Regions from separate parts of the Cellulosimicrobium sp. 4261 genome, predicted to be linked through region 2. Evidence: predicted binding sites of a transcription regulator. Region 2 holds the regulator's gene; the other holds the start of a gene.
What was found. Region 2 encodes Rex, which represses fermentation and respiration genes when NADH is low (regulators of the CRP and FNR family bind a similar motif). Its sites were predicted from a motif close to CTTGTGAANNNNTTCACAAG; they were not measured.
Positions count from the first base shown of each region.

Region 1: a site for Rex is predicted at 1,582-1,601, ahead of adhE (bifunctional acetaldehyde-CoA/alcohol dehydrogenase). Genes of this name have one in related genera too.

Region 1 is NZ_JBEPOQ010000006.1:239,632-243,034, forward strand. It holds gene ABIE39_RS10665 (prolyl oligopeptidase family serine peptidase) at 1-1,482, opposite strand, end outside; gene adhE (bifunctional acetaldehyde-CoA/alcohol dehydrogenase) at 1,689-3,403, shown strand, end outside.
Region 2 is NZ_JBEPOQ010000003.1:267-3,669, forward strand. It holds gene ABIE39_RS04580 (HAD-IB family hydrolase) at 1-758, opposite strand, end outside; gene ABIE39_RS04585 (glutaredoxin family protein) at 808-1,098, shown strand; gene ABIE39_RS04590 (redox-sensing transcriptional repressor Rex) at 1,157-1,831, shown strand; gene ABIE39_RS04595 (YceI family protein) at 1,950-2,501, opposite strand; gene ABIE39_RS04600 (MarR family transcriptional regulator) at 2,669-3,199, shown strand; gene ABIE39_RS04605 (histidine phosphatase family protein) at 3,292-3,403, shown strand, end outside.

The sequences.
Region 1 (3,403 bases), on a different contig from region 2:
GAAGTACGGCACGCGCGTGCCGTCGTCGGACGTGGCGAAGTGCTGCGCGACGGTCATGCCGTCGGCGTCGAAGAACGCGGGGTTGGACTTGACGACCTCGGGTGCGCCCGCGTCGCCGGGGTGCTCGCCGAGCGCCAGGAGCGAGAGCGTCGTCGGCGTGAGGTAGTCGGTCGTGACGAGCCAGAGGTCGTCGGTGTCGACGGGGTCGACCGCACCGACGGCGACCGTGCCCAGCGCGGGCAGGCCCGGGATCTCCGAGCGCACCCACGGCGCGTCCGCGGTCTCCTGCCCGACGACGGCCCCGGCGTCCCCGGGAGCGGCGGCGTCGGGCGGCGTCAGCACGTGCAGCCGGTTCTTCACGTCGTCGAGCACGTTGACGACGAGGTGGTGGCGCGTCCACGTGGCGCCGGCGAGCGACGTCGTCGCGGTGGGCTCGAAGAGCACGGTGAAGCCACGGTCGCCCGCGAGGAAGTCGTCGAACCGGGCCGCGAGGAGCGACCCGGCGCGGTACGTGGTGCCCCCGACCGTCCAGTCGTCGCGCAGCTCGACGAGCAGCCACTCGCGCCGCACGCCGACCTCGGCGGAGTCGGGCACGTCGATCTTCGTCAGGCGCTGCTCGGGCGTGCCGGTGCGCTCGGCGAGGTAGAGCTCGTCGGAGTAGAACGCCTTGGAGCGGTGCACGAAGTCGCGCTCGAACCCGGGCGTGTGCGAGCGCCAGGCGGAGATGTACATGTCCTCGTCGGTGCCCTCGTAGACGGTCACCGCGGTCTCGAGCGGGGTGCCGCGCGTCCAGCGCTTGACCACGCGCGGGTACCCGGACGGCGTGAGCGTGCCCTCGCCGAAGTCGGTGAAGACGTAGACGGTGTCGGCGTCGATCCAGCCGAGCGAGCCCTTGGCCTCGGCGCGGTGGAAGCCGCCGTCCTCCGGCGCGACGAACCGCTTCTCGACGAGGTCGAACTCGCGCGTGACGTCGGCGTCGGAGCCGCCGGGGGAGAGCTCGACGAGCGCGTGCCGCCAGGGCTCGCCCGCGGCGAGCTGCTCCGGCGTCGGGCGCAGGACGCTCGCGCCGTGCCAGACCCACGACTCGCCCTCGGTCGCGGCGAGCGCGTCGAGGTCGAGCACGGTCTCCCACTCCGGGTCGTCGGTGCGGTAGGACTCGAGCGTCGTGCGCCGCCAGACGCCGCGCTCGTGCTGCGCGTCCCGCCAGAAGTTGTAGTACCGGTCGCCGATCTTCGAGACCTCGGGGATCTTGGCGTCGGAGTCGAGCACCTCGCGGACCGCGCGCTCGGTCGCGGCGAACTCGTCGGCGGTCTCGAGCGTGTCGGCGACCTCGGCGTTGCGGGCGCGGACCCAGGCCAGCGCCTCGTCGCCCTCGACCTCCTCGAGCCAGAGGTACGGGTCGTGGGGGGTGCCGTCCGGTCGGTCGGTCGCTGCGCGGCTCCGGGTCGCGGGCGAGGGGCTCGTCGTCTGCTCGGCGGTCATGGTCACCCACCCTACGGCGCGCGGGCGGTGGTGCGGAGGTCACGAGGAGGCGGGGACCTTCGGCCCGCATCGGGGCCGGACCCTTGTGGGGACGGGTCCCTTGTGAAAACCTTCACAAGTAGAGAGACCGCCGAAGGAGCCGGGGCATCCCGGCCCCGGCACACCCGCGGCCGACGCCCGGCGAGGCCGGGCACCGGAGGGGACGCATGAGCGCGAAGAGCGCGAGCACGAAGGCCGAGAACCGCACCGAGGACACCCGCACGACGCACGAGATCGACGTCCTCGTCGAGCGGGCCCGCAAGGCTCTCGACCAGTACATGAGCCTCACGCAGGAGGACGTCGACCGGATCGTCCTCAAGGCGTCGGTCGCCGGCCTGCACCAGCACGGCCACCTCGCGCAGATGGCCGTCGCCGAGACCGGGCGCGGCGTGTTCGAGGACAAGGCGACGAAGAACATCTTCGCGTGCGAGCACGTGCCCAACTCGATGGCCAACCTCAAGACGGTCGGCGTCATCGGTCGCGACGAGCTCACGGGCGTCGTCGAGATCGCCGAGCCCGTGGGCGTGGTCTGCGCCGTGACGCCGGTGACGAACCCGACGTCGACGACCATCTTCAAGTCGCTCATCGCGCTCAAGACGCGCAACCCCGTGGTGTTCGCGTTCCACCCGAGCGCGCAGCGCTCGTCGGTCGAGGCGGCCCGCATCGTGCGCGACGCCGCGGTCGCGGCCGGCGCGCCCGACGACTGCATCCAGTGGGTCGAGCACCCGTCGATCGAGGCGACCAACACGCTCATGCACCACCCGGGCGTCGCGCTCATCCTCGCGACGGGCGGCAACGGCATGGTCCGCGCGGCCTACTCGGCCGGCAAGCCGGCGCTCGGTGTCGGCGCGGGCAACGTCCCGGCCTACGTCGAGAAGAGCGCCGACCTCGGTCGCGCGATCAACGACGTCGTCATGTCGAAGGCGTTCGACAACGGCATGGTCTGCGCGTCGGAGCAGGCGCTCATCCTCGACGACGTGATCTACGACGACGCGATGCGCGAGCTGGCCCGCCTGCACGCCTACCGCGTGACGCCCGCCCAGAAGGCGATGCTCGAGCGCCTCATCTTCGGTGTCGAGGCGAACGGCACGAACTGTGCCGGCGCGAAGCTCAACCCGAAGGTCGTGGGCAAGTCGCCCGTCTGGATCGCGCGCGAGGCCGGGTTCGAGGTCCCCGACGACACGTCGATCATCCTCGCCGAGATCGACGACGTCGGGCCTGACGAGCCGCTGAGCCGCGAGAAGCTCACGCCCGTCCTGGCCGTCCTGCGGGCCCGCGACACCGAGCACGGCGTCCGCCTCGCGGAGCGCATGGTCGAGCTCGACGGCCTGGGCCACTCGGCCGCGATCCACACGTCCGACGAGGAGCTCGTCGAGCGGTACGGGTCGCGCGTCAAGGCCGTGCGCGTGCTGTGGAACAGCCCGACGTCGCTCGGCGGGATCGGTGACATCTACAACGCGCTGCTCCCGTCGCTCACCCTCGGCTGCGGCAGCTACGGCGCGAACTCGGTGTCGAACAACGTGTCGGCGGTCAACCTCATCAACGTCAAGCGGATCGGGCGGCGCAACAACAACATGCAGTGGTTCAAGGTGCCCGCCAAGACGTACTTCGAGCCGAACTCGATCCAGTACCTCGCGCAGATGCGCGACGTGCACCGCGTCACGATCGTCACCGACAAGGTCATGAGCCGCATCGGCGTCGTGGACCGGCTGCTCGACGTCCTCGCCCGCCGCGAGGAGAAGGTCGCGATCCAGATCATCGACGCGGTCGAGCCGGAGCCGAGCGTCGGCACCGTGAACCGCGGCGCGGAGTCGATGCGCGACTTCGAGCCGGACACGATCATCGCGATCGGCGGCGGCTCGCCGATGGACGCCGCCAAGGT
Region 2 (3,403 bases):
CGGCGGCGCCCGCGGAACTCGCGGATGGGCCAGCCGACGTCCTGCGCGTGGCGGCGCAGGCGCGCGTCGGGGTTGATGGGGCACGGGTGCCCCACGGCCTCCATCATCGTCACGTCGTTGAGCGAGTCGCCGTACGCGTACGACGCCTCGAGGTCGATGCCCTCGCGCTCGGCGAGCGCCCGCACCCCGGCGGCCTTGGCGCGGCCGTGCATCATGTCGCCGACGAGCCGTCCCGTGTAGAAGCCGTCCTCGTGCTCCGCGACGGTGCCGAGCGCGCCCGTCGTGCCGAGCCGACGCGCGATGAGCTCGCCGATCTCGACGGGGGTCGCGGAGACGAGCCACACCTGGTGCCCGGCGGCGAGGTGCTCGTCGAGCAGACGGCGCGTGCCGGGGTAGATGCGCAGCGACAGGACGGTGTCGTAGACCTCCTCGCCGATCGCGGTGACCTCCGCGACGGAGCGCCCGGCGATGAGGTCCAGGGCGCGCGAGCGGATGCGGTCGATCTGCCGCTTGTTCTCGCCGAACACGAGGTACCGGGCCTGGTGCGCCGCGAACCGCACGATGTCGAGCGTCGAGAAGAACTCGCGCTGGTACAGGGCGCGCGCGAGGTGGAACGACGACGCGCCGCGGATGATCGTGTTGTCGACGTCGAAGAACGCGGCGGTCCGGTGCGGCGGCCCGGGGGCGCGCGCGGGGGCCTCCTCGGGGAGCGTCGGCCGGGAGGTCGGGTCGGGGCCCGGGCCGGGAGACGTCGCCATGCCTCCACTCTAGGCGGTCGGGCTGCCGGGGCCTCGTACCCTGGGAGGCGTGAGCACCTCCGACGCCCCCGCCCCGGTCCTGCTGTTCGGCCGCGCGGGCTGCCACCTGTGCGACGACGCGCGGGCGGTCGTCGAGGCGGTGTGCCGCGAGGCCGGCGTCGCGTGGGCGGAGGTCGACGTCGACGCGCCGGGCGCGGACCCGGCGCTGCGCGAGCAGTACGGCGAGTACGTGCCGGTCGTCACGGTCGGCGGCGTGCAGCAGGGCTTCTGGCGCGTGGACGCGCGTCGGCTGGCGCGCGCGGTGGCCCGGATTTCGGTGCCGCGCACGGACCTGGGATGATTCCTCCCGGTGGAGCGTGACCGTCGACGAGGACGGTCCCATGGACGACGGAGTGACGGTGGCTGAGCAGGTAGTCGGTGAGGTGACGGCGCCGGGGATCCCGAGCGCGACGGTGGCGCGGCTCCCGTCCTACCTGCGTGCGCTGCGCGACCTCGTGGCGCGGGGCGTCGGGACGACGTCGTCGGTCGAGCTCGCGGAGCTGTCCGGCGTGGGCCCGGCGCAGCTGCGCAAGGACCTGTCCTTCCTCGGCTCGTTCGGCACGCGCGGCGTGGGCTACGACGTCGACTCGCTGGCGCAGTACATCACCGAGGCGCTGGGCCTGGTCGACGAGCACCGGATCGCGATCGTCGGGATCGGCAACCTGGGGCACGCCCTCGCGAACTACTCGGGCTACGAGCAGCGCGGCTTCCACGTCGCGGCGCTGCTCGACGCGTCGCCGGACGTCGTCGGGACGCGGGCCGCGGGCCTCGTCGTCGAGCACGTCGACGCGCTCGAGGAGGTCGTGGAGCGCGAGAAGGTGTCGATCGTCGTCCTCGCGACGCCTGCGGCGCACGCCCAGGCGGTCGCGGACCGCGTGGTCGCGGCCGGGGTGCGCGAGATCCTCAACTTCGCGCCGCGCGCGCTCCAGGTCCCGGCGGACGTCGACGTGCGCGGCGTGGACGTCGGCAGCGAGCTGCAGATCCTCGCGTTCCACTCGCAGGCCCGCGCGCTCGCGGCGTCGCAGGAGCGCTGAGCGGGCCCGGCGCCCGGACCCGGGGGGACGAAGGGCCGCGTGCTCTGCACGCGGCCCCTCGGGGCGGCACCCCTGCCGGTGGGCGCCGGTCTCGCCCGGGACGTGCCCGGGAGGACGGTCAGGCCTGCTTGATGGCCGAGACGTCGAGCGCGATCTTGATCTTGTCGCCGACGAGCACGCCGCCGGTCTCGAGCGCGGCGTTCCAGGTGAGGCCGAACTCCTTGCGCGAGATCTCGGTGGTCGCCTCGAACCCGGCGCGCGGGTTGCCGAACGGGTCGGTCGCGGTGCCCGCGAACTCGGTCTCGAGCTCGACCGGCTTGGTGACGCCGTTGATGGTCAGGTCGCCCGCCACGACGTAGTCGTCGCCGTCGCCCGTGATGCGCGTCGACGTGAACGTCCACGTCGGCTTGTTCTCGGCGTCCCAGAAGTCGGCGCTGCGCAGGTGGTTGTCGCGGTTCTCGTCGCCCGTGCTCACGGACGCGGCGTCGAGCTGGGCGGTCACGGACGTCGACTCGAGGTCGTCGCCCACGGTGATCGTGCCGTCGGTGATCGCGAGGGTGCCGCGGACCTTGGAGATCCCGGCGTGGCGGACGGTGAACGACGCCTGCGAGTGCGACGCGTCGAGGGCGTAGGTACCGGTGGTGAGGCCGGCGGGCAGCGACGAGGCCATGGGTGCTCCTGTGGTGGTCGGGGTCCTGGCGGACCCAAGTGGTTGAAGGTTCAACTTCGGACGAGCGTATCAACAGCACCCCTCGATCCGTCTATTCCCGGTGGGGTGGAACAATGTTCCGCGACGCCCCGCACCGCCCCCAGCCCCTCCCGCACCGCCGAGGACCCATGACCAGCAACGACGTCGACATCCCGACGGCGAGGAACGTCCGCACCGCGGCAGTCGCCCCGACCGGCGAGCCGCGCTGGCTCGACACCGAGCAGCAGCGGCTGTGGCGCGCCTACCTCGACGGGACCGTGCGCTTCATCGAGGCCCTGGGTCGTGACCACGAGGAGCGGTCCGACGTGTCCCTCAACGAGTACGAGCTGCTCGTGCGCCTCTCGGAGAGCCCCGACCACACGCTGCGCATGTCGGCGCTCGCGGACGGTCTCGCCCGCTCGCGCAGCCGCGTGACGCACACCGTCGCGCGCATGGAGGCGCGCGGCCTGGTCCGGCGCTCCGCGAGCTCGGGCGACCGCCGCGGCGTGAACTGCGCGATGACGAGCGAGGGCTACCGCGTGCTCGTCGCGTCGGCGCCCGCGCACGTCGCGGCCGTGCGCCGTTACCTGGTCGACGTGCTCACGCCGGAGCAGTTCCGCGCGCTGGGCGAGGCGATGGCCGCCGTCGCCGAGGCGTGCAAGGCCGACCGCGACACCTGACCGGCCCGTCCCGGCGCGTCCCCGCCCGTCCCGTCCCGCGACGTCGGCCCGCGATGGCGTGCGCTCGCCCCGAGTGCGGGACACTGGTGGGCATGGTCTCCACCATCGTCCACCTCTTGCGCCACGGCGAGGTCCACAACCCCGACGGCGTCCTCTACGGCCGGATCCCCGGCTACCACCTCTCCGAGCGCGGGCACGAGATGG